DNA from 2 places in the Serratia sp. NA_112.1 genome. Region 2 is predicted to be linked to the other one. Evidence: predicted binding sites of a transcription regulator. Region 2 holds the regulator's gene; the other holds the start of a gene.
The links. Region 2 encodes PhoB, which activates phosphate uptake and scavenging genes when phosphate is short. Its sites were predicted from a motif close to CTGTCATAAAACTGNCNNAT; they were not measured.
Positions count from the first base shown of each region.

Region 1: pstS (phosphate ABC transporter substrate-binding protein PstS) is a predicted target of PhoB. The motif match lies at 9,022-9,041, and genes of this name have one in related genera.

Region 1 is NZ_JBQZFO010000013.1:21,596-36,435, forward strand. Features, by position in the region: gene atpH (F0F1 ATP synthase subunit delta) at 1-367, shown strand, start outside; gene atpA (F0F1 ATP synthase subunit alpha) at 380-1,921, shown strand; gene atpG (F0F1 ATP synthase subunit gamma) at 1,980-2,843, shown strand; gene atpD (F0F1 ATP synthase subunit beta) at 2,876-4,258, shown strand; gene ACUTQ5_RS19585 (F0F1 ATP synthase subunit epsilon) at 4,279-4,698, shown strand; gene glmU (bifunctional UDP-N-acetylglucosamine diphosphorylase/glucosamine-1-phosphate N-acetyltransferase GlmU) at 4,995-6,368, shown strand; gene glmS (glutamine--fructose-6-phosphate transaminase (isomerizing)) at 6,645-8,474, shown strand; gene ACUTQ5_RS19600 (hypothetical protein) at 8,520-8,900, opposite strand; gene pstS (phosphate ABC transporter substrate-binding protein PstS) at 9,118-10,158, shown strand; gene pstC (phosphate ABC transporter permease PstC) at 10,251-11,207, shown strand; gene pstA (phosphate ABC transporter permease PstA) at 11,209-12,099, shown strand; gene pstB (phosphate ABC transporter ATP-binding protein PstB) at 12,148-12,924, shown strand; gene phoU (phosphate signaling complex protein PhoU) at 12,936-13,670, shown strand; gene ACUTQ5_RS19630 (ABC transporter substrate-binding protein) at 13,839-14,678, shown strand; gene ACUTQ5_RS19635 (amino acid ABC transporter permease) at 14,757-14,840, shown strand, end outside.
Region 2 is NZ_JBQZFO010000001.1:130,157-144,996, forward strand. Features, by position in the region: gene sbcC (exonuclease subunit SbcC) at 1-1,656, opposite strand, end outside; gene sbcD (exonuclease subunit SbcD) at 1,653-2,885, opposite strand; gene phoB (phosphate response regulator transcription factor PhoB) at 3,087-3,776, shown strand; gene phoR (phosphate regulon sensor histidine kinase PhoR) at 3,801-5,117, shown strand; gene ACUTQ5_RS00705 (PstS family phosphate ABC transporter substrate-binding protein) at 5,134-6,072, shown strand; partial or broken gene ACUTQ5_RS00710 (5-methyltetrahydropteroyltriglutamate--homocysteine S-methyltransferase) at 6,374-6,562, shown strand; gene brnQ (branched-chain amino acid transport system II carrier protein) at 7,009-8,328, shown strand; gene proY (proline-specific permease ProY) at 8,400-9,806, shown strand; gene ACUTQ5_RS00725 (hypothetical protein) at 9,840-10,103, opposite strand; gene ACUTQ5_RS00730 (mechanosensitive ion channel family protein) at 10,253-11,500, opposite strand; gene malZ (maltodextrin glucosidase) at 11,749-13,572, shown strand; gene ggt (gamma-glutamyltransferase) at 13,638-14,840, opposite strand, start outside.

The sequences.
Region 1 (14,840 bases), on a different contig from region 2:
GCTGTCCAGAACGTTCATCGCGGTATGTGGCGAACAACTCGACGAACATGGCCAGAACTTTATCCGTGTAATGGCCGAAAATGGACGTTTACTGGTTCTTCCTGCGGTGCTGCAGCAGTTCATCGAACTGCGCGCTTTGCTGGAATCCACCGTCGAAGTCGACGTGCTCTCTTCGAGCGCACTGAGCGACAAACAGCAGGCTAATATTGCCGCTGCGATGGAAAAGCGTCTGTCACGCAAAGTTAAGCTGAATTGCAAAATTGACAAGTCTGTACTGGCCGGCGTAATTATCCGTGCTGGCGATATGGTGATTGATGGCAGCGTTCGCGGTCGTCTTGAACGCCTGACAGACGTCTTGCAGTCTTAAGGGGACTGGAGCATGCAACTGAATTCCACCGAAATCAGCGAACTGATCAAGCAGCGCATTGCTCAGTTCAATGTGGTGAGCGAAGCTCACAATGAAGGTACTATTGTTTCCGTCAGTGACGGGATCATCCGCGTACACGGTCTGGCCGAAGTTATGCAGGGCGAAATGATCGCACTGCCAGGCAACCGTTACGCAATCGCATTGAACCTGGAGCGCGACTCCGTAGGTGCTGTGGTCATGGGTCCGTACGCGGATCTGGCCGAAGGCATGAAGGTAAAATGTACCGGCCGTATTCTGGAAGTACCGGTTGGCCGTGGCCTGCTGGGTCGTGTAGTTAACACCCTGGGCGCACCTATCGATGGTAAAGGCCCGGTTGATAACGACGGTTTCTCCCCGGTTGAAGCTATTGCCCCTGGTGTTATCGAGCGTCAGTCCGTAGATCAGCCGGTTCAAACTGGCTACAAATCTGTTGACGCCATGATCCCAATCGGCCGTGGCCAGCGTGAGCTGGTGATCGGTGACCGTCAGACAGGTAAAACTGCCCTGGCGATCGATGCGATCATCAACCAACGCGATTCCGGCATCAAGTGTGTTTACGTGGCTATCGGCCAGAAAGCGTCCACCATCGCTAACGTGGTGCGCAAACTGGAAGAGCACGGCGCACTGGCAAACACCATCGTTGTGGTTGCTACCGCGTCCGAGTCCGCTGCATTGCAATATCTGGCACCATATGCTGGTTGTGCGATGGGTGAATACTTCCGTGACCGCGGTGAAGATGCGCTGATTGTTTATGATGACCTGTCCAAACAGGCCGTTGCTTACCGTCAGATCTCCCTGCTGCTTCGTCGTCCACCAGGTCGTGAAGCTTACCCAGGCGACGTATTCTATCTCCACTCCCGTTTGCTGGAGCGTGCTGCGCGTGTTAACGCCGAATATGTTGAAGCCTTCACTAAAGGTGAAGTCAAAGGCCAAACCGGTTCACTGACTGCTCTGCCGATCATTGAAACTCAGGCGGGTGACGTTTCCGCGTTCGTTCCGACTAACGTAATCTCGATTACCGATGGTCAGATCTTCCTGGAATCCAACCTGTTTAACTCCGGTATTCGTCCGGCGGTTAACCCGGGTATATCCGTATCCCGTGTGGGCGGTGCAGCGCAAACCAAGATCATGAAAAAACTGTCCGGTGGTATTCGTACCGCGCTGGCACAGTATCGTGAACTGGCTGCGTTCTCTCAGTTCGCTTCCGATCTGGATGATGCGACCCGTAAACAGCTGAGCCACGGTCAGAAAGTGACCGAGCTGTTGAAACAGAAACAGTATGCGCCGATGTCCGTCGCACAACAGTCTCTGGTGCTGTTTGCCGCAGAACGTGGCTTCCTGAACGACGTTGAAGTCGCGAAAGTCGTGAGCTTCGAAGCCGCGCTGGTTGCTTACGCAGACCGCGAGCATGCCGAGTTGCTGAACCACATCAACCAAACTGGCAATTTCAACGATGAGATCGAGGGCAAGCTGAAAGGCATCCTCGAGACCTTCAAGAAAACCCAGTCCTGGTAACGCTCAGCGGCCTGCAGTTGAAAGACAGCAGGCCGTCTGGCAATGAGGAGAAGCAGACATGGCCGGCGCAAAAGAGATACGTAGTAAGATCGCGAGCGTGCAAAACACGCAAAAGATCACTAAAGCGATGGAAATGGTCGCCGCCTCCAAAATGCGTAAATCGCAGGAACGCATGGCGGCCAGCCGTCCTTATGCAGAGACCATGCGCAAAGTGATTGGTCACCTTGCGTTGGGTAATCTGGAATATAAGCACCCGTACCTGGATGAGCGTGATGTTAAGCGCGTCGGGTATCTGGTGGTGTCTACTGACCGTGGTCTCTGTGGTGGCTTGAACATTAACCTGTTCAAGCGGCTGTTGGCAGAGATGAAAGGCTGGTCCGAAAAAGGTGTCGAAACTGATTTGGCACTGATTGGCTCTAAAGCCGCTTCTTTCTTTGGTTCCGTGGGTGGCAACGTGGTTGCCCAGGTCACCGGCATGGGGGATAACCCTTCCCTGTCGGAGCTGATCGGACCGGTGAAAGTGATGCTGCAAGCCTACGACGAAGGTCGTTTGGACAAGTTGTACATTGTCAGTAACAAATTTATCAATACGATGTCCCAAGAACCACAGATCGTTCAGTTGCTGCCGTTGCCGCCTGCCGATGACGGTGAGCTGAAGAAAAAATCTTGGGATTACCTGTATGAACCCGATCCAAAAGTGCTGCTTGATACCTTGCTGCGTCGCTATGTGGAATCTCAGGTTTATCAGGGCGTCGTGGAAAACCTGGCCAGCGAGCAGGCCGCACGAATGGTAGCGATGAAAGCCGCAACCGATAACGGCGGTAGCCTGATCAAAGAGCTGCAGTTGGTATACAACAAGGCTCGTCAGGCCAGCATCACTCAGGAACTCACCGAGATCGTTTCGGGAGCCTCCGCGGTTTAAGCTAGGTTTACGAATTACGTAGAGGATTCAAGATGGCTACTGGAAAGATTATCCAGGTAATCGGCGCCGTAGTGGACGTCGAGTTCCCTCAGGATGCCGTACCAAAAGTGTACAACGCTCTTGAGGTAGAAAACGGTGCCAATAAGCTGGTGCTGGAAGTTCAGCAACAGTTGGGCGGTGGCGTGGTTCGCTGTATCGCAATGGGGACCTCTGATGGTCTGCGTCGCGGTCTGAAAGTCACTGACCTGGACCACCCAATTGAAGTACCGGTAGGTAAAGCTACCCTGGGCCGTATCATGAACGTATTGGGTGAACCAATCGACATGAAGGGCGATATCGGCGAAGAAGAACGTTGGGCGATTCACCGTCCGGCGCCAAGCTACGAAGATTTGGCCAACTCCCAGGATCTGCTGGAAACCGGTATCAAGGTAATGGACCTGATCTGCCCGTTCGCCAAGGGGGGTAAAGTCGGTCTGTTCGGTGGTGCTGGTGTTGGTAAAACCGTAAACATGATGGAGCTGATCCGTAACATCGCGATCGAGCACTCCGGTTATTCTGTGTTTGCGGGCGTGGGTGAGCGTACTCGTGAGGGTAACGACTTCTACCACGAAATGAACGACTCCAACGTACTGGACAAAGTATCCCTGGTTTACGGCCAGATGAACGAGCCACCGGGTAACCGTCTGCGCGTTGCTCTGACCGGTCTGACCATGGCGGAGAAATTCCGTGACGAAGGCCGTGACGTTCTGCTGTTCGTTGATAACATCTACCGTTATACCCTGGCCGGTACCGAAGTGTCCGCACTTCTGGGCCGTATGCCATCGGCGGTAGGTTATCAGCCAACGCTGGCGGAAGAGATGGGTGTTCTGCAAGAACGTATCACCTCTACCAAGACCGGTTCAATCACTTCCGTACAGGCCGTTTACGTCCCTGCGGATGACTTGACTGACCCGTCACCAGCCACCACCTTTGCTCACTTGGATGCAACTGTGGTACTGAGCCGTAATATCGCTTCTCTGGGTATCTACCCGGCCGTTGACCCGCTGGATTCTACCAGCCGTCAGCTGGATCCGCTGGTAGTTGGCCAGGAGCACTACGATGTAGCGCGTGGCGTGCAGTCGATTCTGCAACGCTATCAGGAACTGAAAGATATTATCGCAATCCTGGGTATGGACGAGCTGTCTGAAGAAGACAAACTGGTTGTATCCCGTGCGCGTAAAATCCAACGCTTCCTGTCTCAGCCGTTCTTCGTGGCAGAAGTCTTCACCGGTTCTCCGGGCAAGTTCGTATCGCTGAAAGACACCATCCGTGGTTTCAAAGGCATTATGGACGGCGACTATGACCACCTGCCTGAACAAGCGTTCTACATGGTTGGCACCATTGAAGAAGCAGTGGAAAAAGCCAAGAAACTGTAACGTCTTGAGAGGAGGGTGATATGGCTATGACTTACCATCTGGATGTAGTCAGCGCGGAAAAACATATGTTTTCCGGCCTGGTGCAAAAGATCCAGGTGACAGGTAGCGAAGGCGAACTGGGGATTTTCCCTGGTCATGCGCCGCTGCTGACTGCCATCAAGCCTGGCATGGTGCGTATTGTTAAACAACACGGTGAAGAAGAGTTCATCTACCTGTCCGGCGGTATCCTTGAGGTACAACCGAGCGTGGTCACCGTGCTGGCTGACACTGCTATCCGTGGAACGGACCTCGACGAAGCGAGAGCGCTGGAAGCTAAGCGTAGAGCTGAAGAACATATCAGTAGCTCTCATGGCGATGTCGACTATGCTCAGGCATCTGCAGAACTGGCGAAAGCGATCGCAAAACTGCGCGTTATCGAGCTCACCAGAAGATCGATGTAATATTTTGGCGCGTGCATAACGCAGCCAAAATTAAGAAAGCGGCCTATTGGGTCGCTTTTTTTTTGTTTTAAAATAAGCCTGATACCCCGGCAGGCATTGTGAGGTATAACCTTCAATAGCGGCTGGAAATGTCGCCGATCGCCGACAGTTATCCCCACCGTCGGGTTACTGGATCGTTAACTTCGGCATGCCTAGTGCCCCAAGGCCTGAGCTGGGTTCGTGCAGAGAAATATGTAGTAATATCGTCACTAAAGGGTTCTACTTTCGTCTATTAAAATGGAGTTATCAGGTTGCTTATGTCGAACAGCGCAATGAGTGTGGTGATCCTCGCCGCGGGCAAGGGAACACGCATGTATTCCGATCTTCCCAAGGTGTTACATCCGTTGGCCGGCAAGCCGATGGTGCAGCACGTCATTGATGCCGCGATGAAACTGGGCGCGAAAAACGTCCATCTGGTGTACGGCCATGGCGGTGACTTGCTGAAAAATACCCTGACCGATGGTGCACTGAACTGGGTGCTGCAGGCCGAGCAATTGGGTACCGGCCATGCCATGCAGCAGGCTGCCCCGCATTTTGCCGATGATGAAGACGTGCTGATGCTGTACGGCGACGTCCCGCTGATTTCTGTCGATACTTTGCAGCGTCTGATGGCCGCGAAGCCCCTGGGCGGTATTGGTCTGCTGACGGTGAAGCTGGCTGACCCGAGTGGTTACGGTCGTATCGTGCGTGAGAACGACCAGGTGGTGGGGATTGTTGAGCATAAAGATGCCAGCGAGGCCCAGCGCCAAATCAATGAAATCAACACCGGTATTCTGGTGGCCAACGGCCGCGATCTCAAGCGCTGGCTGGGGATGTTGAACAACGACAACGCGCAGGGTGAATTCTACATCACTGATATCATTGCGCTGGCCCATGCCGACGGCAAGAAAATTGAAGCCGTGCATCCATCACGCCTGAGTGAAGTGGAAGGCGTGAATAACCGCCTGCAACTGTCGCGGCTTGAGCGTATCTATCAGGCAGAACAGTCTGAAAAATTACTGTTGGCCGGCGTAATGCTGCTGGATCCGGCGCGTTTTGACCTGCGCGGGGAACTTGTGCACGGCCGCGACATCTCTATTGATGCCAACGTCATTATTGAAGGCACGGTCAAGCTCGGGGATCGGGTGAAAATCGGTGCTGGCTGCGTGTTGAAAAACTGCGTGATCGGCGATGACTGCGAAATCAGCCCGTACAGCGTGCTGGAAGATGCCGTGCTGGCTGCGGAATGCACCGTGGGTCCCTTTGCCCGCTTGCGTCCAGGTGCCGAGCTGGCGGTGGGCGCCCATGTTGGTAACTTCGTCGAAATGAAAAAGGCGCGTTTGGGCAAAGGCTCTAAAGCGGGTCATCTGAGCTACCTGGGTGATGCCGAGATTGGCGACGATGTGAATATCGGTGCCGGTACCATCACCTGTAACTATGATGGTGCCAATAAGCATAAAACCATTATCGGCGACGGCGTGTTTGTCGGTTCCGACACCCAGCTGGTGGCGCCAGTGTCTGTCGGCAAAGGTTCTACCATTGCCGCCGGCACTACGGTAACCCGTGATATCGGTGAAGATGAACTGGTACTGAGCCGCGTCAAGCAGGTGCATATCCAGGGCTGGCAACGTCCGGTGAAAAAGAAGTCATAGTGTGTTTTGCGTTGGGCTCCATTCACGAGCCCAATACAAAACATAAAAGTCCTCAATAGATTTCGAGTTGCTGCTAGGCGGCAAGAGTGTGAATTCCCTGGAGCTTAGTTCACTAAGTGACTGGGATAAGCACTCGCAGCCAACAACGCAGCAGCTCGAAAGATGAAGAGGATAAGCCCCACTATCTACAGGCTCGGGGCTGCACGGTAAAAACCGGCAAAATCAGGTCAAGACATCGAAAGCGCCCCGAAAGGCGTTTAATTAGGAATACAACTGATGTGTGGAATTGTAGGCGCAGTAGCGCAACGTGATATTGCAGAGATTCTGTTGGAAGGGTTACGCCGTCTTGAATACCGTGGCTACGACTCAGCCGGTTTGGCGGTGGTGGATGCTGAAGGTAACGTCAGCCGTTTACGTCGCGTCGGCAAAGTCAATAAACTGGCCGAAGCCGCTGAACAACATGAATTGCATGGGGGCACCGGTATTGCTCACACCCGCTGGGCAACGCACGGTGAACCTACCGAAGCTAACGCGCACCCGCATGTTTCTGATTACATTACGGTGGTGCATAACGGCATCATCGAAAACCACGAGCCGCTGCGTGAACTGCTGATCGAACGCGGTTATCACTTCAGCTCTGAAACCGATACCGAGGTGATTGCTCACCTGGTGCATTGGGAACAGCGTCAGGGGGGCACCTTACTGGAAGTGGTTCAGCGCGTGATCCCTCAGTTGCGTGGTGCATACGGCACTGTGGTGATGGACAGCCGTGACCCAAGCGTGCTGGTGGCAGCACGCTCCGGCAGCCCATTGGTTATCGGCCGTGGCGTGGGTGAAAACTTCCTGGCTTCCGATCAACTGGCACTGCTGCCGGTAACCCGTCGTTTTATCTTCCTGGAAGAAGGTGATGTGGTGGAGATGACTCGCCGCACCGTCAACATTTTCGATAAACAGGGCAACGCCGTTGAGCGTCCTGAAATCGAATCTCAGGTGCAGTACGACGCCGGTGACAAAGGCGCTTACCGCCACTACATGCAAAAAGAGATCTACGAACAGCCACTCGCGTTGAAGAACACCTTGGAAGGGCGTTTCAGCCATGGCCAAATCAACCTGAGCGAGCTGGGTCCGCGTGCTGACGAACTGTTGGCGAAGGTACAGCACGTGCAAATCATTGCCTGTGGGACTTCTTACCACTCCGGCATGGTTGCCCGCTATTGGTTCGAATCGCTGGCCGGCGTGCCTTGCGACGTGGAAATCGCGTCAGAATTCCGCTATCGCAAATCTGCCGTGCGTCCGGGCAGTCTGATCATAACGTTGTCGCAGTCCGGTGAAACTGCCGATACGCTGGCGGCACTGCGCCTATCGAAGGAGCTGGGTTACCTCGGTTCACTAGCCGTGTGTAACGTGGCCGGTTCTTCATTGGTTCGTGAATCCGATCTGGCTCTGATGACCAAAGCCGGCACCGAAATTGGTGTTGCTTCCACCAAGGCGTTTACTACCCAGCTTGCGGTGCTGTTGATGCTGGTGGCACGTTTGGGTCGTCTGAAAGGCATGGCGGAAAGCGTGGAGCATGAAATCGTGCACGGCCTGCAGGCGCTGCCGGCGCGTATCGAACAGATGCTGTCGCTGGACAAAAACATTGAAGCGTTGGCGGAAGGCTTCTCCGACAAGCATCACGCGTTGTTCCTCGGCCGTGGCGATCAGTACCCGATCGCTATGGAAGGTGCACTGAAGCTCAAAGAGATCTCCTATATTCACGCAGAGGCCTATGCGGCTGGTGAGCTAAAGCATGGTCCGCTGGCGTTGATCGATGCCGATATGCCGGTGATCGTGGTGGCGCCGAACAATGAACTGTTGGAAAAGCTGAAGTCCAACATTGAAGAAGTGCGCGCGCGCGGTGGCCAGTTGTACGTGTTCGCCGATCAGGATGCGGGTTTCGTCAGCAGCGAAGGCATGACTATCATCCCGTTGCCGCACGTCGAAGAAATCGTGGCTCCGATCTTCTACACCGTGCCGTTGCAGCTGCTGTCCTACCACGTGGCACTGATCAAAGGCACAGACGTTGACCAGCCGCGCAACCTGGCGAAATCTGTCACGGTAGAGTAACTCGCTGTTATGTTCGAAAAGCCGGCCTGAGCGCCGGCTTTTTTATCATTTAATCTTGTTATGCAGCTCTTGTACCGAGCGTTTCAGATCGCTGATTTCGCTTTGGGCATTGTCTTGCCCTTGTAACTTACGTTTCAGATTGTCGATCTCGCTGTTTTGATTTCGATTCTCGCGTTCCATATCGCTCAGCTTGTCTTGCAGTTTCTTGATGGTCTGTTCCTGAAGCCTTAATTGTTCTTTGAATCCGTCTAAATCTCTGAGCTCATAATTAGAAATAATGTAACCTTGGTCGTAATGGCTCCAAAGAAGGATGTTATCGGTACTGCCACTCGATTGCTTGCTGCGCTGTAATCCATCCGCCGCCGTGGCGTTGGCCATAGCCAGAAAATAAAGGCTAACCGTTGACAAGATAAGTATTTTTTTCATATGCAGTCCCTTTGCCTGGATGAGGTATAACAGAATGTTTCAGGTGAAATAATAGCCTAATCAAGATGTTAATTGCACTTTTGGTTTTTTGTAATATAACTGTCACATTTCGTACATTTTACTGTCACCAAACTGTCCTATTTTCCCTCCTGCAGCAATACTTACTCTGATGAAAACGACTTGAAGTCGATTTTTGAATATCCCATTAGGAGGGATTATGAAACTGATGCGTACCACCGTCGCCAGTATTGTGGCAGCGACTTTCTCCCTGACCGCCGTGTCCGCGTTCGCTGCTGCTAGCCTGACCGGTGCAGGTGCGACATTCCCCGCTCCGGTTTATGCCAAGTGGGCAGATTCTTATCAGAAAGAAACCGGCAACAAAGTTAACTATCAGGGCATCGGCTCATCTGGTGGCGTGAAGCAAATCATCGCCAACACCGTTGACTTTGGTGCTTCTGATGCGCCGTTGACTGAAGAAAAACTGGCTGCTGATGGCCTGTTCCAGTTCCCTACCGTGATCGGTGGTGTGGTGCTGGCAGTTAACATCCCGGGCATCAAATCCGGTGAGCTGACCCTGGACGGTAAAACTCTGGGCGATATCTATCTGGGTAACGTGAAGAAATGGAACGACCCGGCGATCACCAAGCTCAACCCTGGCGTTAAGCTGCCGGATCAGAACATTGCCGTTGTCCGTCGTGCTGATGGTTCAGGCACCTCGTTCGTGTTCACCAGCTACCTGTCTAAAGCCAACGCGCAGTGGAAAGAGAAAATCGGCGCAGGCTCTACCGTTAACTGGCCAACCGGTTTGGGCGGCAAGGGTAACGACGGCATCGCAGCCTTCGTACAACGTCTGCCAGGCTCTATCGGCTACGTGGAATACGCTTACGCCAAGCAGAACAACCTAGCTTACACCAAGCTGATTTCTGCCGATGGCAAGCCGGTCAGTCCGACTGAAGAGAGCTTCAGCAACGCGGCTAAAGGCGTGGACTGGAGCAAGACCTTCGCACAGGACCTGACTGACCAGAAAGGTGATAACGCCTGGCCAATCACTTCTACCACCTTCATCCTGGTGCACAAAGAGCAGAAAAACCCGGCTCAGGGTACCGAAGTGCTGAAGTTCTTTGACTGGGCGTACAAAACTGGCGCCAAGCAGGCTAATGACCTGGATTACGCCACTCTGCCGAAAGAAGTGATCGAGCAGGTGCGTGCAGCATGGAAAACCAACGTAAAAGACAGTTCTGGTAAAGCGCTGTACTAACAACGCAGGGGCGCGTGATTCGGCGCGCCCCACTCAGTTTTTCAGGGCCTGACTCATGTTAGGCCTGCCAGGGTTAAAACAGAGAGTGATCTATGGCTGAGTACAAGCCGACCATGAAAGCACCGAGTAAAAATGGTGACGTCATCTTCAGCGCGCTGGTTAAACTGGCAGCGCTGATTACCTTATTGTTGCTGGGCGGCATTATTGTTTCGCTGGTCTTCGCCTCCTGGCCGAGCATCCAGAAATTCGGTTTCTCCTTCCTGTGGACCAAAGAGTGGGACGCGCCTGCCGAACAGTTCGGTGCGCTGGTGCCCATCTACGGCACCGTAGTGACCTCGCTGATCGCACTGATTATCGCCGTACCCGTCAGCTTTGGTATTGCCCTGTTCCTGACCGAGTTGGCACCAAACTGGCTGCGACGCCCACTGGGTATCGCCATTGAGCTGCTGGCGGCAATCCCAAGTATCGTTTACGGCATGTGGGGCCTGTTCGTGTTTGCTCCGCTGTTTGCCGAATATTTCCAGACTCCGGTTGGCGATGTGCTGTCCGGCATTCCGATTGTCGGTGAGCTGTTCTCTGGCCCGGCATTCGGTATCGGTATTCTGGCTGCCGGGGTGATCCTGGCGATTATGATTATTCCTTACATCGCCGCCGTGATGCGCGATGTGTTCGAACAGACCCCGGTGATGATGAAAGAGTCGGCCTATGGCATTGGCTGCACCACCTGGGAAGTGATCTGGCGTATCGTGCTGCCGTTTACCAAAAATGGCGTGATTGGTGGTGTGATGCTGGGGTTGGGCCGCGCGCTGGGGGAAACCATGGCGGTGACCTTTATCATCGGTAACACCTACCAGCTCGACAGCGCTTCACTGTATATGCCGGGCAACAGTATTACCTCTGCGCTGGCCAACGAATTCGCCGAAGCGGAGTCTGGGGTTCACACCGCAGCGTTGATGGAGCTGGGCCTGATCCTGTTTGTTATCACCTTTATCGTCCTGGCGCTGTCGAAGTTGATGGTGATGCGTCTGGCCAAGAAGGAGGGACGCTAACGTGGCGACTATGGAAATGCAAAACAACCTGGCGCTGTTGGAAAGCCGTCGCAAAATGCAGGCCTGGCGCCGTCAGAAAAACCGTCTGGCACTGTTCTTGTCGATGGCGACCATGGTGTTTGGCCTGTTCTGGCTGGTGTGGATCCTGTTTTCCACCGTGACCAAAGGCATCGACGGCATGTCGCTGGCGCTGTTCACCGAAATGACCCCGCCGCCGAACACCGCGGGTGGCGGCCTGGCTAACGCCATCGCTGGTAGCGGGCTGTTGATCATGTGGGCTACGGTGTTTGGTACGCCGCTGGGCATTATGGCCGGCATTTACCTGGCGGAATACGGCCGTAAATCCTGGCTGGCGGAAGTCATCCGCTTTATTAACGACATCCTGTTATCAGCACCGTCGATTGTCGTGGGCCTGTTCGTCTACACCATTGTGGTGGCGAAGATGCAGCATTTCTCCGGTTGGGCCGGGATCATCGCACTGGCGCTGTTACAGGTGCCAATCGTGATTCGAACGACTGAAAACATGCTGAAACTGGTGCCGGATACGCTGCGTGAAGCTGCTTACGCGCTGGGTACGCCGAAATGGCGCATGATTTCCGCCATCACGCTGAAAGCCTCGGTCTCCGGCATTATCACCGGCGTGCTGCTGGCAATTGCGCGTATCGCCGGGGAAACCGCACCGCTGCTGTTTACCTCGCTGTCTAATCAGTTCTGGAGCACCGACCTGATGCAGCCGATCGCCAACCTGCCGGTGACCATTTTCAAATTCGCCATGAGCCCGTTCGCCGAATGGCAAGAGCTGGCCTGGGCCGGGGTGCTGTTGATTACCCTGTGTGTACTGGTACTGAATATCTTGGCGCGCGTAGTTTTCGCCAAGCAAAAGCATTCATAAAATTTTGAGCGCGGCCCAGGCGGCGCTGATGAAAAGAGAGAAGTCTTGATGAGTATGGTTAACGACGCTTCCAGCAGCAAAATTCAGGTACGCGATCTGAACTTCTACTATGGCAAATTCCATGCGCTGAAAAATATCACGCTGGATATCGCCAAGAACAAGGTCACCGCGTTTATCGGCCCATCCGGTTGTGGCAAATCAACGCTGCTGCGCACTTTCAACAAGATGTATCAGTTGTACCCTGAGCAGCGTGCAGAAGGCGGCATTCTGCTGGATGGGCAGAACATTCTGACCGACAACTCGGATATCGCCCTGCTGCGTGCCAAGGTCGGCATGGTGTTCCAGAAGCCGACGCCATTCCCTATGTCGATTTACGACAATATCGCCTTCGGTGTACGTCTGTTTGAAAAGCTGTCGCGTGCCGACATGGATGAGCGCGTGCAGTGGGCTCTGACCAAGGCGGCATTGTGGAACGAAACCAAGGACAAGCTGCACCAGAGCGGTTACAGCCTGTCCGGCGGCCAGCAGCAGCGCCTGTGTATCGCCCGCGGTATCGCTATTCGTCCGGACGTCTTATTGCTCGATGAGCCTTGCTCGGCGCTGGATCCGATTTCCACCGGTAAAATTGAAGAGTTGATCAGCGAACTGAAGTCTGACTACACCGTGGTGATCGTAACCCACAACATGCAACAGGCCGCACGTTGCTCTGACTCCACGGCTTTTATGTATCTGGGCGAACTGATCGAGTTCAGTGATACTGATACCCTGTTCACCGCGCCACAGAAAAAACAGACCGAAGACTACATCACTGGCCGTTATGGTTGATAGGATGCATCATGGATAACCTGAATTTAAATAAACACATTTCCGGCCAGTTCAACGCAGAACTTGAGCACATCCGCACCCAGGTGCTGACCATGGGCGGGCTGGTGGAGCAGCAACTAACCGACGCCATTACTGCGATGCATAACCAGGACGGTGAGTTGGCCAAGCGGGTGATCGAAGGCGATGCCAAGGTCAATATGATGGAAGTGGCGATCGACGAAGCCTGCGTGCGGATCATCGCCAAACGCCAGCCGACCGCCAGCGACCTGCGCCTGGTGATGGCGATCATTAAAACCATCTCCGAGCTGGAACGTATCGGCGACGTGGCGGATAAGATTTGCCGTACCGCGTTGGAAAAGTTCTCGCACCAGCATCAGCCACTGTTGGTGAGCCTGGAGTCGTTGGGCCGCCACACCGTGCAGATGCTGCATGACGTGCTGGACGCCTTCGCGCGTATGGATCTGGATGAGGCGATCCGAATTTATCGCGAAGACAGAAAGGTCGATCAGGAGTATGAAGGCATCGTGCGTCAGTTGATGACTTACATGATGGAAGACACGCGCACCATTCCCAGCGTGCTGACTGCGTTGTTCTGCGCCCGTTCAATCGAGCGTATCGGTGACCGTTGCCAGAACATCTGCGAATTTATCTTCTACTTCGTGAAAGGTCAGGACTTCCGTCATATTGGTGGCGATGCGCTGGAAAAGCTGTTGTCCTCCGACGGTAAAGACGAGAAAAAAGAGTAATATCCCCTCGAGTTACCTCTTAAAAGGCGCAGAAAACTGCGCCTTTATGCTGTTTAAAATCCTCAAAGATAAAAAGGTTATAAATATAGCTTTTTATATTATTTCCTGACCTAAGCGGGTCTTGCTAGCGTAGCAGCCAGCAGGACATCAACCCCTTAGGAGCAACTCATGAAACATCGCGTTTTGGCCTTAACTTTGTTAGCCAGCCTGACCAGCCTCGCCACCGGTGCTGCGCATGCGGACAAACTCGACGACATCAAGAAAGCCGGCGTAGTGCGTATCGCGGTGTTCGACAGCAATCCTCCGTTCGGTTATATCGATCCGCAAAGCAAAAAACTGGTGGGCTATGACGTTGATGTGGCCGATGCGATCGGTAAGGCGCTGGGGGTGAAGGTGGAGCTGCGTGCCACTAACCCGGCCAACCGTATTCCTTTGCTGGTAGCGAAAAAGGTCGATTTGATCGCCGCCAACTTCACCATTACTGACGAGCGCACCAAGGAAGTGAACTTCAGCGTGCCGTACTTCGCTACCGGCCAGAAATTTATCGCCCATAAAGGCGTGCTGAAAACCCCGGAAGATATCAAAAAACTGCGCATCGGTGCGGACAAAGGCACGGTGCAGGAGATTACCCTGCGTGAACATTACCCGACGGCCAAAGTGATCTCTTACGACGACACTCCGCTGGCGTTCGTAGCACTGCGCAACGGCAACGTACAGGCGATCACCCAGGATGATGCCAAGCTGGTGGGCCTGCTCGGCAACCTGCCGGCGGCGCAAAAGGCAGATTTCGAAATATCGCCGTTCAGCATTACCAAAGAGTATCAGGGGGTGGGTATTCCCAAGGGTGAAGACCGCCTGACCGCCAATGTTAACGACACTTTGATCAAGCTGGAAAAAGACGGTGAAGCGGCGAAGATCTACGATCGTTGGTTTGGCCCGGAAACCAAAACCGCACAGCCACGCGGCGACTTCAAAATCGCGCCTTTGGATCAACAGCCGAAGGCCTGATTTCTGTGGGGCTGAAATCTGTATGGAGGGGCGTAGCTTGCTGCGCCCCTGACGCATTTTGCAAGACAAGGATTGACCATGAACCTGGATTGGCTGCTGGCGCCGGAGTATCTGAGCTGGCTATGGCGGGGCTTCCTGCTGACGCTGTGGCTTTCCGCCTGT
Region 2 (14,840 bases):
TACCGCCTGATACTGTTCAATGGCCGGGTGGCTGCAGGAGCCGCACAGCGGGCAGGGTTCACCGGTTTGCAGGCGGGCGCGTTCTGCTTCCAGGCTAACAATGCGCTGTTCCAGCTCGAGGGCTTTTTCCACGTCTGTCTGGTGGGCTTTTTGCTGCTTATACTGCAGCCGCGTCTCTTCGAGCTGTTTTTCATGTTCGCCAAGCTGTGTCTGACGGGCGGCGGAGTCTTTACGCTGCTGATCCAGACGTTCGCTGACCTGGCTAAACAGGGACGATAGGGTAAATAACTGCTGGCGTACCGGGCGCAGCTCGGCCAGTTCGGTCTGACGCTGGCGCAGTGCCGCCAGGGGCGACTGGGCTTCCAGCGTATTTTGTTGTTGCTGCTGCGCCGACAGCGCGGTGGTGAGACCGTTAAGTTTTTCCTGATGCTGGCCCGCTTGTGCGGTCAACCGGGTTCGCTGAACTTCGAGCTGCTCAAGCGCTGTTTTTTGCTGGGCATACTGTTGTGCGGCGCTATCGCATGCCTGTTGCAGTTCGGCCTGCGTTTTCTGTAACTGGGCAATCTGGTTATCGAGCGGGACGACTTGCTCGTCGATCAACCGCTGTTGCGTCTGCTGGTGTTCAACATGTGCCTGCAACTGGGCACGGGCTTGCTCCACCGCCTGTTGCAACGGCGCCATCTGGGCTAGCTGTTGCTCCTGCTGCTGCGTTAATTGGCTTATCTGCTGTTGCAGCGCCTGTTGGTCGTTGCGGCAGCGGTTACGTTCGTTAAACAATGGCCGCAGTTTTTCTGCCGGCTCGCTGCGCGCCAGTTGCTGCAGTTGCGGTTCCGCCGCCGCCTGTTCCTGCTGCGCCGCGTTCAGTTTGCGTTGGTATTCCTGTTGTTTTTGCTGAGTTTGTTGCCACTGCTGTAACCAGTTCAGCGCCTGCTGCTGCAGGCGGGCCTGTTCGCCAAGGGCATTCTCCTGCGTCCCCAGCTCAACCAACTGGCTCTCCAATTGTTGACGCTGTTCGTCATTGAGCAGTTCAATGCCGCTGGCGCGTTGATGCAGCGCATCCAAATCGGCCTTGGCCTGCTTATGCTGTTCGAAAACCCGTTCGGAAAGCTGGCCGTAGATCTCGGTGCCGGTCAGCTCTTCCAGCAGTTCGGCACGGTCATTGGCATCGGCATTGAGGAAGGCGGCGAACTGCCCCTGGGATAACATCATCGATTTGGTGAAGCGGCCGAAGTCTAACCCGGTGATTGCGGCGGTCATATCCAGCTTGTCGCGTACCTTGTCCGCCAGGATTTTTCCGTCTTCACGCAGCGCCAGCTCCACTTTCGGTGCCTGCAGGTTACCGTCTGGGGCATTTTTGGCACGGCGCTGGCTCCAGAAGGCGCGGTAGCCGACCCCTTTGACTTCAAATTCGACCTCAGCCAGCGATTCGGCGGTGTGGCGCGTCATCAGCTCGTTCTGACTCGGCGTGACGTTTAGCCGCGGCGTCTGGTGATACAGCGCCAGGCAGATAGCATCCAGCAGGGTGGTTTTTCCTGCGCCGGTGGGTCCGGTGATGGCGAATAACCCATTGCTGGCAAAGGGTTCGGCAGTAAAGTCGATTTTCCATTCGCCCTGCAGGGAATTGAGGTTTTTTAACCTCAGGCTGAGGATTTTCATTGGCTCGGCTCCTGGTCGTTGTGCCGCACGGACTCGACCACCTGCTGGAACATTTGGCTCATTCGTTGCCGACGTTGTTCGGCCATTTCAGGCTCCTGCGCCAGCCGCCGCTCGAACACCTCGTTGACGCTCAGTTCGTTGAGCGTTTCCTTGTCCTGCTGTTCAATGGCCTGACGTCGCTGTTCTTTGCTGCGGCGCAACAGCACCACTTCTACCGGCAGTTGATCGGCCAGTAACTGGATGCGGCGCTGAATGTCGCTAAGGTAGTCCTGTGTTGCCACTTCAATGTCCAGCCACACCGGGAATTCGCCTTGATAATCGGCGAACTGCTGCAATTGTTGCTCGATCTGTGCCAAATCACCTTTGATAAGCTGCATCGGTTGGAAGCTGGGGATCTCCAGCGCAGTGATCTGTTGCAGAGCGTCCGCGCTGAAATCCACCATAAATACGCTTTTGGCTTTGCCCAATTCGTCAAAACTGAGAGGGATCGGCGAGCCGCTGTAGCGAATATGCTCGGATTTAGCGACGTTCTGCGCGCGGTGAATATGACCCAGTGCGATGTAGTCAGCCGGCGGAAAGGCCTGCGCGGGGAAGGCGTCCAGCGTGCCAATGTAGATATCGCGTACCGAATCGGAGGTGGTGACGCCCACGGTGGTCAGATGGCCGGTGGCAATAATCGGCAGTGGCAAGCCCAGTGAATCACGACGTGTACAGGCCGCCTGATACAGCTTTTGATAATGGTCGGCGATAGCCTCTTGCAGCGCCTGCTGTTTTTGCACTCCGGACTCGCCGGCGCGGCTGGAGAGCAGATCGCGTGGGCGCAGGAAAGGGATGGCACACAGCACCGCACCCGGCTGACCGTCGCGCTGATTCAACACCAGAATTTGTTGTTCGGTTTCGCTCTGCGCGTTGGCAATCACGGTGGTATTCAGGCAGGAAAGCAATTCACGCGACTCATTCAAGGTTGCCACGGAGTCGTGGTTGCCGCCCAGCACCACCAACTGGCAACCGGTGCGCTGCAGTTCCACCACGAAACGGTTATACAGCTCGCGGGCATAACTTGGCGGCGAACCAGTATCGAACAGGTCCCCGGCGACGATCAGCGCATCCACCTGCTGTTGCTCGATTTGCTCAATCAGCCAGCGCAGAAAAGCCTGATGTTCGGCGGCGCGGCTTTTGGTGAAAAAAAACTGGCCAAGATGCCAGTCAGAGGTGTGGATCAGGCGCATGACACTCCCGGGGCGATAGGGTAATGGCGGGGATTATAAAGGGAATATGATGTTTCTGCGTGATTAGAAATAATCGCTATGCTTACTGCCTGTAACAGGCAGGTTTTTTCAAGGCTATTTATTTCATAAATCTGTCACAAAACTGACGCATAATGGCGCCCGCAATCAACTGTGATCGCTAACACATTGGCAGGATTGACGATGGCAAGACGCATACTGGTGGTGGAAGACGAAGCGCCGATCCGTGAGATGGTGTGCTTTGTGTTGGAACAGAATGGTTACCAACCGTTGGAAGCTGAGGATTATGACAGCGCAGTGACGCGCCTGTCTGAGCCGTTCCCTGATTTAGTGTTGCTCGACTGGATGTTACCCGGAGGTTCCGGCATTCAGTTTATTAAACATATGAAGCGTGAAGCTATGACCCGCGATATTCCGGTGATGATGCTGACCGCTCGCGGTGAAGAAGAAGACCGTGTCCGTGGCCTGGAAGTTGGGGCGGATGATTACATCACTAAACCTTTCTCGCCGAAGGAGCTGGTGGCGCGCATCAAGGCGGTAATGCGCCGCATTTCACCGATGGCGGTGGAAGAAGTGATTGAAATGCAAGGGCTGAGCCTGGATCCTTCCTCACACCGGGTGATGGCCAACGAGCAGGCGCTGGATATGGGGCCGACCGAGTTCAAATTGCTGCACTTCTTTATGACTCATCCAGAGCGTGTTTATAGCCGCGAACAGTTGCTTAATCACGTCTGGGGCACTAACGTTTATGTGGAAGACCGCACCGTTGACGTGCATATCCGTCGGCTCCGTAAGGCGTTAGAGACCAGTGGTCATGACAAAATGGTTCAAACCGTTCGGGGCACCGGCTACCGATTCTCAACGCGTTATTGATCGCGACGCGCTGGAGAATATGCCGTGCTAGAACGTCTATCCTGGAAGAGGCTGGCCCTGGAGCTGGCCCTTTTCTGCTTGCCTGCCTTACTGCTGGGGCTGATTTTCGGTTATCTGCCTTGGTTGCTACTGGCCGCCGTGCTGGCGGCGCTGGCATGGAATTTCTACAACCAACTCAAACTTTCCCACTGGCTGTGGGTTGACCGCAGCATGACGCCGCCACCCGGGCGCTGGAGCTGGGAACCGCTGTTTTACGGCCTGTATCAGATGCAGCAGCGTAATCGCCGTCGGCGGCGTGAGCTGGCGCTGTTGATCAAACGCTTCCGCAGCGGCGCGGAATCGCTGCCCGATGCGGTAGTGATGACCACCGTCGAAGGCAATATCTTCTGGTGTAACGGTTTGGCGCAGCACCTGCTGGGCTTCCGCTGGCCGGAAGACAATGGTCAGCACATCCTTAACCTGCTGCGTTATCCGGAGTTCAGTCATTATCTGCAACAGCAGGAGTTTTCCCGTCCGTTGACGTTGCAGTTGAACAATGAGCACTACGTCGAATTCCGCGTGATGCCTTATTCCGAAGGGCAATTACTGATGGTAGCGCGTGATGTCACCCAAATGCGCCAGCTGGAAGGCGCGCGACGTAACTTCTTCGCCAACGTCAGCCACGAGCTGCGTACCCCGCTCACGGTGTTGCAGGGCTATCTGGAGATGATGAGCGACGAAGAGTTGGATGGCTCGCTGCGCGGCAAAGCGCTGGGCACCATGCAAGAGCAGACCCGGCGTATGGATGGGCTGGTCAAACAGCTGCTGACGCTATCGCGCATTGAGGCGGCACCTAACGTCGATATGAACGAACGGGTAGATATCCCGCTGATGTTGCGGGTGTTGCAACGCGAAGCGCAGTCGCTGAGCAGCGGCAACCATGAGATTAGCTTCCGGGTGAACGAACAGCTCAAGGTGTTCGGCAACGATGACCAACTGCGCAGCGCGGTATCAAACCTGGTGTACAATGCCGTCAATCACACGCCAAAGGGCACCAATATTGAGGTGAGCTGGCAACAGACGCCAAACGGTGCGCAGTTCCAGGTCAGTGATAATGGGCCGGGCATCGCCGCCGAGCATATTCCGCGCCTGACCGAACGTTTCTATCGTGTCGACAAAGCCCGTTCACGCCAGACTGGCGGCAGTGGGTTGGGGCTGGCGATCGTCAAGCATGCGCTCAGCCACCATGACGCGCGGCTGGAGATCCTCAGTGAGCAGGGCATTGGCACCCGATTCATCTTTACCTTGCCTAACCGGTTGATTGTTCCCGCAGCTTTGTCAGAGAATGCGGTGAAAAATTAACGCGCGAGAGGCTGGTATGATCCGAATGATCCGAGGGCTGTTGCTTTGCCTGGCGCTGCTGGCGAGCCGTGGCGCGTTAGCGCAGCCGGATGGTATGCTGTCCGGCAACCTGTCGAGCGTCGGCTCCGATACGCTGGCGAACCTGATGGCGCTATGGGCACAAGACTTCAGCCAGCATTATCCCAACGTTAATTTGCAGATCCAGGCCGCAGGCTCTTCAACTGCGCCGACCGCTTTGGCTGCGGGGGCCGCGCAATTGGGGCCGATGAGTCGGCCGATGAAGGCGGCGGAAGTGTCGGCATTCGAACACCGCTATGGCTATGCGCCGCTGGCAGTGCCGGTCGCCGTCGATGCGCTGGTGGTGTTGGTCCATCAGGACAACCCGCTACGCGGTCTTAATTTGCAGCAGCTTGACCGAATTTTCTCCGCTACCCTGCGCTGTGGTGAAAACCAGCCGGTGACGCGTTGGGGGGAATTGGGGCTGAAAGGCGATTGGCAGCAGCGTGCGCTGCAACGCTTTGGGCGTAATTCGGCATCCGGCACCTATGGCTATTTCAAACTGCGTGCGCTGTGTGGCGGAGACTTTATGCCACGGGTCAATGAACTGCCCGGTTCTGCCTCGGTGGTGCAGGCGGTGGCCGGTTCGCTGAACAGTATCGGTTACGCCAGCATTGGCTTTCGCGCCAGCGGTGTGCGGCTGTTGCCGCTGGCCGAGTCCGGCGAGAATTATGTTGTCCCCAACGACGTCAACGTGCGCAACGGTAGCTATCCATTGTCGCGCTACCTGTATATTTACATTAACAAAGCGCCCAACCAGCCGTTGGAGCCGCTGACCGCCGCATTTCTCGATCGCGTGCTTTCCGACACCGGGCAAAACCTGGTGAACCATGACGGCTATCTGCCGCTGCCTGCTGCTACTTTGCAGAAAACCCGTCAGGCGTTAGGTCTGCAATAAATTTCCCTCGGGGCGTTGATTTGCCCTCAACATGAATTTCTCATCGCTACCGATGAAAATTCTTCTATTACTGCCCGGCAGTCGCTATGACAGGATACCTTCTATCCATTTAGAAGTCTGGATGTCCATAATGGCCTGGCGTAATAATTCAAACTGTCAATTACTGTGGTAAAGGCCCGATCTTTTACCTGCTTACCGGGAGTCATAATATGTGCGATTGCAACCACGCTTTCACGCTGACGTTGTCGGCAGTCTGTTGCGCCCCGCAGCGCTGAAAACTGCTCGTCAACAGTTTCAACGAGGCGAAATTGACGCTCCTGAACAGGTGAAACAGCGTCTTGAGGAGGCCGCGCAGTTTGTCGACCATAGCCAACTTTGCCTCAGCACCCAGTGCGGTTTTGCCTCGACCGAAGAGGGCAACAGCCTGAGTGAATCACAGCAGTGGAATAAACTGCAAAGCGTGGTGAATATCGTCCGGCAGGTTTGGTAGTAGCGAAAAATTCGTTCAGACCGCGCGAAAACTGGCTGTTTATTGGCGTTTTCGCGCGGTGGTTAACCATAGGATTCACGTTTTGTGAATGCGTTGCTCAAAAATGATACAAATCATGTATTGTATATTTATTGATAGCCACTATGATCGACTGGTGTGGGAAGATTATCTGGTCTATAACTCTGCTTTTTGTCATGCGTCTTGCCTTACAACGCTATAAACGTTTAACTTAGCCCTCGTTGTCGGACTAAACCTCCATTTATAACTCCTAAAACTCTGCCCATCATCATGAGTGGTCACTTTCGAATAAGGACAAAACGCCGGACGTTATGCGTTTTCTGCTCTTATTGGTCTCGCGATGAAATGGCAAGCCGGCAACCGGGTGGTGCATCACGCTACCACCTATTGGGCACTTTTTTTCATTTGAACAGGCAACACGACATCATATGAGTCATCGTTTAACGTCAAAAGATATTATCGCATTGGGTTTTATGACCTTTGCCTTATTCGTCGGCGCCGGGAACATCATTTTCCCGCCGATGGTCGGTTTACAGTCCGGTGAGCACGTCTGGACTGCAGCTATCGGCTTCCTGATCACTGCGGTCGGTCTACCGGTGATGACGGTGATCGCGCTGGCTCGTGTCGGTGGCGGCATTGACGCCCTGAGTACGCCAATTGGACGTCGCGCCGGTCTGCTGCTGGCGACCGTCTGCTATCTGGCCGTCGGCCCGCTATTCGCTACCCCGCGTACCGCGACCGTCTCCTTTGAAGTGGGTATTGCACCGCTGACCGGTGATGGCGCCATGCCGCTGTTTATTTACAGCCTGGTATATTTCGCGCTGGTGATCGGCATCTCTTTGTATCCGGGCCGCTTGCTCGATACCGTCGGCCACGTACTGGCACCGCTGAAAATTGTTGCGCTGGGCGCGCTGGGTATTGCCGCGCTGGCCTGGCCTGCGGGCACGCCAATTCCGGCGACCGAGGTTTATCAGAACGTTCCATTCTCTAGCGGCTTCGTTAACGGCTATCTGACCATGGATACGCTGGGCGCACTGGTCTTCGGCATTGTCATCGTTAACGCCGCGCGTTCCCGTGGTGTGAAGGATGCCAAATTACTGACGCGTTACACCATTCTGGCGGGCCTGATCGCCGGTGTCGGTCTGACGCTGGTTTACCTGAGCCTGTTCAAGCTGGGTTCCGGTAGTGGCGTGCTGGTGCCGGATGCCACTAATGGTGCGGTGATCCTGCATGCCTACGTACAGAATACTTTCGGCGGTCTGGGTAGCTTCTTCCTGGCGGCGCTGATCTTTATCGCCTGTATGGTGACTGCGGTTGGCCTGACCTGCGCCTGTGCTGAGTTCTTTGCCCAATACCTGCCGTTCTCTTACAAGACGCTGGTGTTCATTTTGGGCCTGTTCTCGATGCTGGTTTCCAACCTGGGCCTGAGCCATCTGATCCAGATCTCTATCCCGGTACTGACCGCGATTTATCCGCCATGTATCGTGCTGGTGGTGCTGAGTTTCACTCAGCGCTGGTGGAACAGCGCACCGCGTATCATCGCGCCGGTGATGTTAGTCAGCCTGTTGTTTGGTATCCTTGACGCGGTGAAAGCGTCTACCTTCCAGCATTTCCTGCCGGATTGGACCAATCACCTGCCATTGGCGGTTCAGGGACTGGCATGGTTGCCGCCGTCGCTGCTGATGCTGGTGCTGGTCGCAATTTATGACCGGGTTTGTTCGCGTTCTGAAGTGACCGCGCACTCCTAATTCCCCGGCTAAATTTTGGGCCACGGACTTGTCCGTGGCTTTTTTACGTTTAAAAAACACGGGTTATCTTCATGCAACAACAGTCACCCGCCGCTCCTGCGGCCAATAAGCTGAAACGCGGCCTCAGTACGCGCCACATTCGCTTTATGGCGCTGGGCTCGGCTATCGGCACCGGTCTGTTCTACGGTTCGGCGGACGCCATTAAAATGGCCGGCCCGAGCGTTCTGCTGGCCTACCTGATTGGCGGTATTGTCGCCTTTATCATCATGCGCGCGCTGGGCGAGATGTCGGTCAACAACCCGCAGGCCAGCTCGTTTTCACGTTATGCGCAGGACTATCTTGGCCCGATGGCCGGATATATCACTGGCTGGACTTACTGTTTTGAAATCCTGATCGTTGCGATTGCCGACGTAACGGCGTTCGGTATCTATATGGGGATTTGGTTTCCAGAGGTGCCGCATTGGATTTGGGTGCTGAGCGTGGTGCTGGTGATTGGTGCCATCAACCTGATGAGCGTGAAGGTATTCGGTGAGCTGGAGTTTTGGTTCTCGTTCTTTAAAGTGGCCACCATTATCATCATGATTGCTGCCGGTATCGGTATCATCATCTGGGGGATTGGCAACGGCGGGCAGCCTACCGGTATCCATAACCTGTGGTCTAACGGCGGCTTCTTCAGTAACGGCTTTATTGGCATGATCTTGTCGTTGCAGTTGGTGATGTTTGCCTACGGCGGCATCGAAATTATCGGTATCACCGCCGGTGAAGCCAAAGATCCGAAAAGCTCGATTCCCAAGGCCATCAACTCGGTGCCGTGGCGTATTCTGGTGTTCTACGTCGGTACGCTGTTCGTCATTATGTCGATTTACCCATGGAACCAGGTGGGGACTAATGGCAGCCCGTTCGTGCTGACCTTCCAGCACATGGGCATTACCGTGGCGGCAGGGATCCTTAATTTTGTGGTGATCACCGCGTCGCTGTCAGCGATTAACAGCGATGTGTTTGGCGTTGGCCGCATGCTGCACGGCATGGCTGAACAGGGCCATGCGCCGAAGATATTCAGCAAGGTCTCCAAACGCGGTATTCCGTGGGTTACGGTGGTGGTGATGATGCTGGCGCTGTTGCTGGCGGTGTATCTCAACTACATCATGCCGGAAAACGTGTTCCTGGTGATTGCCTCCCTGGCGACCTTTGCCACCGTGTGGGTGTGGATCATGATCCTGTTCTCGCAGATTGCCTTCCGTCGTAGCCTGAGTAAAGAGCAGGTGAAAAACCTGACCTTCCCGCTGCGCGGCGGCGTATTTACCTCGGTGGTGGCGATCATCTTCCTGGTGTTTATCATCGGTCTGATTGGCTACTTCCCAACCACCCGCGTATCGCTGTATGCCGGTCTGGTCTGGGTAGTGGTGCTCTTGGCGGGGTACTACTTCAAGCTCAACCACCAGAAGAAACTGGCAGCGCTGGTGCAGCAGCAGGACTGAAAATGAAAACACCGGCCATGCGCCGGTGTTTTTTTATCGATTTTCCTCGGGTTCATCGTCGCCGGAGGCGCGAGCCTCAATGCGCGGGCTGCTGTCGCTGAGGCGTTCTTCATTCTCGTCGCCTGCCGCGCGTGCCAGCATCTCGCTGATATCCTGCATGTTACGGCTTAGGGTACTGAGTGCCGGCTGCAAGGTTTGGCTCATACGGCTTTCGTCCAGCGAGGCGTTGTGCAAGCAGCCAATAAACATCAGGGCGGCCAACAAGCTAAACAGCCGGTGGCGTAGTGGTTTCAGCAATCCTCTTTTCCTTCAGCGGGAATCAATCAATGCATTAACGCTGTTTTTATGCTGAAAGAAAAGCGGACTGAGACATCCGTTGCTCCTGGGTTGAGAGTCATTTCAGGCGGAAACAGTTACGTCAGCTTGCGTCAGGAAATCTCTGCCGTTTACCGCATTTGGCTGAGCATGCTGCGCATGTCGTTGCCGGTTGGCGTTTGATGTACCCGCAGGTCGAATTCGTTAATCACCGCCAGAATATGGTCAAAAATATCCGATTGAATACTTTCGTATTCCGCCCAGACTGTGGTGTTGGTGAAGGCATAAATTTCCAACGGCAATCCTTCTGGCAGCGGGGCCAACTGACGCACCATCAGCGTCATATTCTGGTGAATATTTGGGTGGGCGCGCAGGTACGCCACCAGATACGCGCGTAGCGTACCCAGATTGGTCAGGCGTCGTCCGTTGAGTGGGGAACTGAGATCGCCGGCAATCTGCTGGTTATGTTGACTCAACTCCTGTGTTTTATCGTTCAGATAACGTTGCAGCAGCGGATTGCGGTTCAGCCGCTGTTGCTCTTCATCCGACAGGAAATGGACGCTGGTGGTATCGATATTGATACTACGCTTGATGCGGCGTCCGCCGGATTCCGACATGGAACGCCAGTTTTTAAAGGAGTCGGAAATCAGCGCGTAGGTTGGAATGGTGGTGACGGTATTATCCCAGTTACGCACTTTTACCGTGGTCAGGCCGATGTCGGTGACTGCGCCGTCCGCGCCGTACTTCGGCATCTCCAGCCAGTCGCCGATGGTCAGCATATCGTTGGCAGAAAGCTGAATACCGGCCACCAGACCGAGGATCGGATCTTTAAACACCAACATTAGCACGGCGGTCATCGCCCCCAGGCCGCTGAGCAGCAGCAATGGCGACTTGCCCATCAGCAGGGAGACGATCATGATGCCAATCAGAATGGCGGCTATCAGCTTGAGCCCCTGGAAAATACCGCGCAACGGCAACTGGTTTGAAATCGGGCTTTGGCGTAGCATCGCCAACAGCGTATCGAGCAGGGAAAACAACGACAGCAGAGTGAAGCCCATGATCCACACCTGGGCGGCGGTGACGATAACCGCCTGCGTCTGGCCACCGGCGTGTAACCACAGCACCGCCTGCAGATTAATGATCACCCCCTGTAATAACAACGCCATACGCTGAAACAGTTTGTACTGGGTGATTGCCTGCTGCCAGACGCGCTGCGATTGCTGGCCACGGCGCTGGATCGCCTTCAGCACCACGCGGTGCAGCACCAGATGGATTGCCACCGAAATCAGGACGATCAGCCCCAGCACCATCAGCAGAGACATTACCCCACTAAATTCCAGCCCGAACTTCTCCAGCCACAGGGTTATCTGTTGTTGCATTGCCGCTCCTTTAAAAATGTGCAAAAAATATCCGATAGATTCTAAACACGTTAGCCTAATGGCTGCGGGGCGTAATGTGCGTCTTTTTACCCTTTTTTACATAGGGTTGCCGCTGACCGACTATCTCCACCCCCCGACTCCTCCCCGAGTTAACCGGCAAGAGAGGAGGGGGACTGGCACTCAACGTGGCATTGTTCGTGGCATTGAATAACGTCGTCGATTTCGTTTTGTACAGCAGGAGGAAAGTCATGCTTAACGCCTGGCATCAACCGGCCCCACCCTTCGTGGTGAAGAAGGGGCAGCGCTTGGATATCACGCTGTGGTTACAGGGTGATGATTTGCCCGAACGGGTATTTTTACGCGCCGAACCTGATAATGAAGAATGGCTGTTGATCATGAAAACTCAGCAGGTGGAAGGTTTTCACCGCTATCAGGCCAGTTTGACGCTCAATGAAGGTGAGCCAACCCGTCGTTACTGTTTCAAACTGGTTTGGGCCGATCGTCAGCAATGGTTCGGCCCCCAGGGCTGGTCAGTGACACCGCCGGGGCAGTTGACACAGTTTGCGGTCGACGTGCCCGATAGCAGCCCGGCCTGGGTGGCGGATCAGATCTTTTATCAAATTTTCCCCGATCGTTTTGCCAGTAGTGGGGGAGAACACGGCATTCAGAGCGGCAGTTATCGTCATCATGCAGCCGGTTGTGATGTGGTGCGTCAGGATTGGCAACATCCGCTGGAAGACCGGCATGCCGCGTCGACCTTCTATGGTGGTGACCTGGATGGCATCAGCCAAAAGCTGTCTTATTTACACAAGCTGGGGGTGACGGCGCTGTATTTAAACCCGATTTTCACCGCGCCGAGCGTGCATAAATACGATACCGAAGACTATTACCAGGTCGATCCCTACCTCGGTGGTAACGCCGCCCTGCAGCGTTTGCGAGTGAGCACTCACAAGGTTGGGATGAAACTGGTGCTGGACGGGGTGTTTAACCATACCGGGGATTCGCATCCGTGGTTTGACCGCCATCAGCAAGGTGAGAACGGCGCTTGCCATCACCCTGATTCTCCCTATCGCGGCTGGTTTAATTTCTACCCCGATGGTCGGGCGCTCGACTGGAAGGGCAATGCAAGCCTGCCGAAGCTCAATTTCGCCGAGCCGCAGGTGGCCGAGGCGATTTATCGCGGCGACGGTAGCGTGGTGCGTTATTGGCTGCGGCCGCCGTATAGCATTGATGGCTGGCGGCTGGACGTGGTGCATATGCTGGGTGAGAACGGCGGGGCTAACGGTAACTTGCAGCATCTGGCGGGTATTTATCAGGCGGTTAAACAGGAAAATCCGCGGGCTTACGTGCTGGGGGAACATTTTGGCGATGCGCGCCGCTGGCTGCATGCCGGTGTGGAAGATGCCGCGATGAACTATATGGGTTTTGCCCTGCCGGTGCGGGGGTTCCTCGCTGGGCTGGACGTGGCGCACCACCCGGTACAAATGGACGCGGCGGGCTGTGCCCAGTGGATGGATGACTACCGGGCCGGGCTGCCGCATGGTCGTCAGTTGATTCAGTTCAATCAGCTAGACAGCCATGACACTGCACGTTTTCTGACGCTATTACAGGGCAATCAGGCGCGGATGCGCATGGCGGCGGTGTGGCTGATGAGCTGGATCGGCGTGCCCTGCCTGTATTATGGCGATGAGATTGGCCTGGATGGTGCCAACGACCCGTTCTGCCGCAAGCCTTTCCCGTGGGACGAAAACCAGTGGGACCAGAGCCTGTTGGCCCTGTGCCAGCGTATGGCGGCACTGCGTAAACAGAGTCTGGCGCTGCGCCGTGGCGGTTGTCAGGTGTTGTACGCACAAAGTGAGACGTTTGTGTTTGTACGTGTCTATCAACAGGAGCAGGTGCTGGTGGCGTTACAGCGCGGGGGCAGTGGCACAGTGACTTTGCCGCACAGTCCGCTGCTGGCTGCAGGCCAATGGCAACGGTTGGAAGGGGATGGCGAGTTGCATGACGGGCAGAATGCTGTCTCGCTGCAATTAGGCGAGGAATCAGTGACTCTGTGGCGACGAGCCGGTTAGTTCGGTAAAGGGGCCGGAATACCGGCCCCTTACTGGGTTAGTGGGCGTTCACACGCCCAGTCAGATCAATAGCCTACGGCAGAGCCGGCCGGACGACGAACGTCGTTGGCGCCGTACAGGTAGCCTTCACGCACCTTGCCGGAAACCGCGGAGTCATTACCTGAGTTGGCAGGGCTGACGCCGACCGCGCTTGGCAGACCGACCAGGATCAATTCAGCGGCACCCCACGGCGTTTGCTCGACCATCTTGTAACCCATGCCGCTGAGAATTTTCAGCGTATCGGCAGAAACTCCGCGTTGTTCGTAATAAACCTCATCTGGCAACCATTGATGATGGATACGCGGCGCATCGACGGCTTCCTGCGGTGCCATACCGTGGTCGATCACGTTCAGTGCAGTCTGCAGCGTGATAGTGATGATGCGCGATCCGCCCGGCGAGCCGAGAACCATAAAGATTTTATTGTCCTTGGTCACCAGTGTCGGGCTCATCGACGATAGTGGGCGCTTACCGGGGGCAATGCTGTTAGCGGTACCCTGCACCAGGCCATAGAGGTTTTTCTCCCCGACCTTGACGGTGAAGTCATCCATTTCATCGTTGAGGAAGAAGCCGGTGCCCGGTGCGATCACCACCGCGCCAAAGCGGCCGTTAACGGTATAGGTGGTAGAGACGGCGTTGCCATCATGATCGACAATCGAGTAATGGGTGGTTTCCGGCTTCTCGTGGGGTTCCATGCCGGGCTGTACGTTTTCCGACGGTGTAGCTTTGTCAGCGACGATTTTCTTGCGGATTTCTTCGGCATAACTCTTACTGACCAGCCTGTCGATCGGATTCTTGATGAACTCCGGGTCGCCGAGGTAGGTATTACGGTCCACATAGGCGTGGCGCATGGCTTCGGTCATGGTGTGGATGGCCGCCGCCGAGTTAAAGCCCATGCTTTTCAGGTCGTAGCCTTCGACCACGTTAAGGATTTCGCACAGCGTGACGCCACCGGAGCTGGGAGGGGGAGCAGAAACAAATTTATAGCCGCGATAGCTGCAGGTAATCGGCGGGGTTTCGGTAACTTTGTAGTTGGCGAAGTCGGCCGCCGTCAGAATTCCGCCACCCTGTTTGGCTGCTGCCTCGACTGCCTGCGGAATTTTGCCTTTATAGAAGGCATCTGAGCCGTCTTTGGCGATGGCCTCCAACGTATTGGCCAGATCGCTTTGCACCAGGCGATCGCCCGGCTGTAACGGCGTGCCGTCAGGGCGCAGGAAAATCCGCGCGGATTC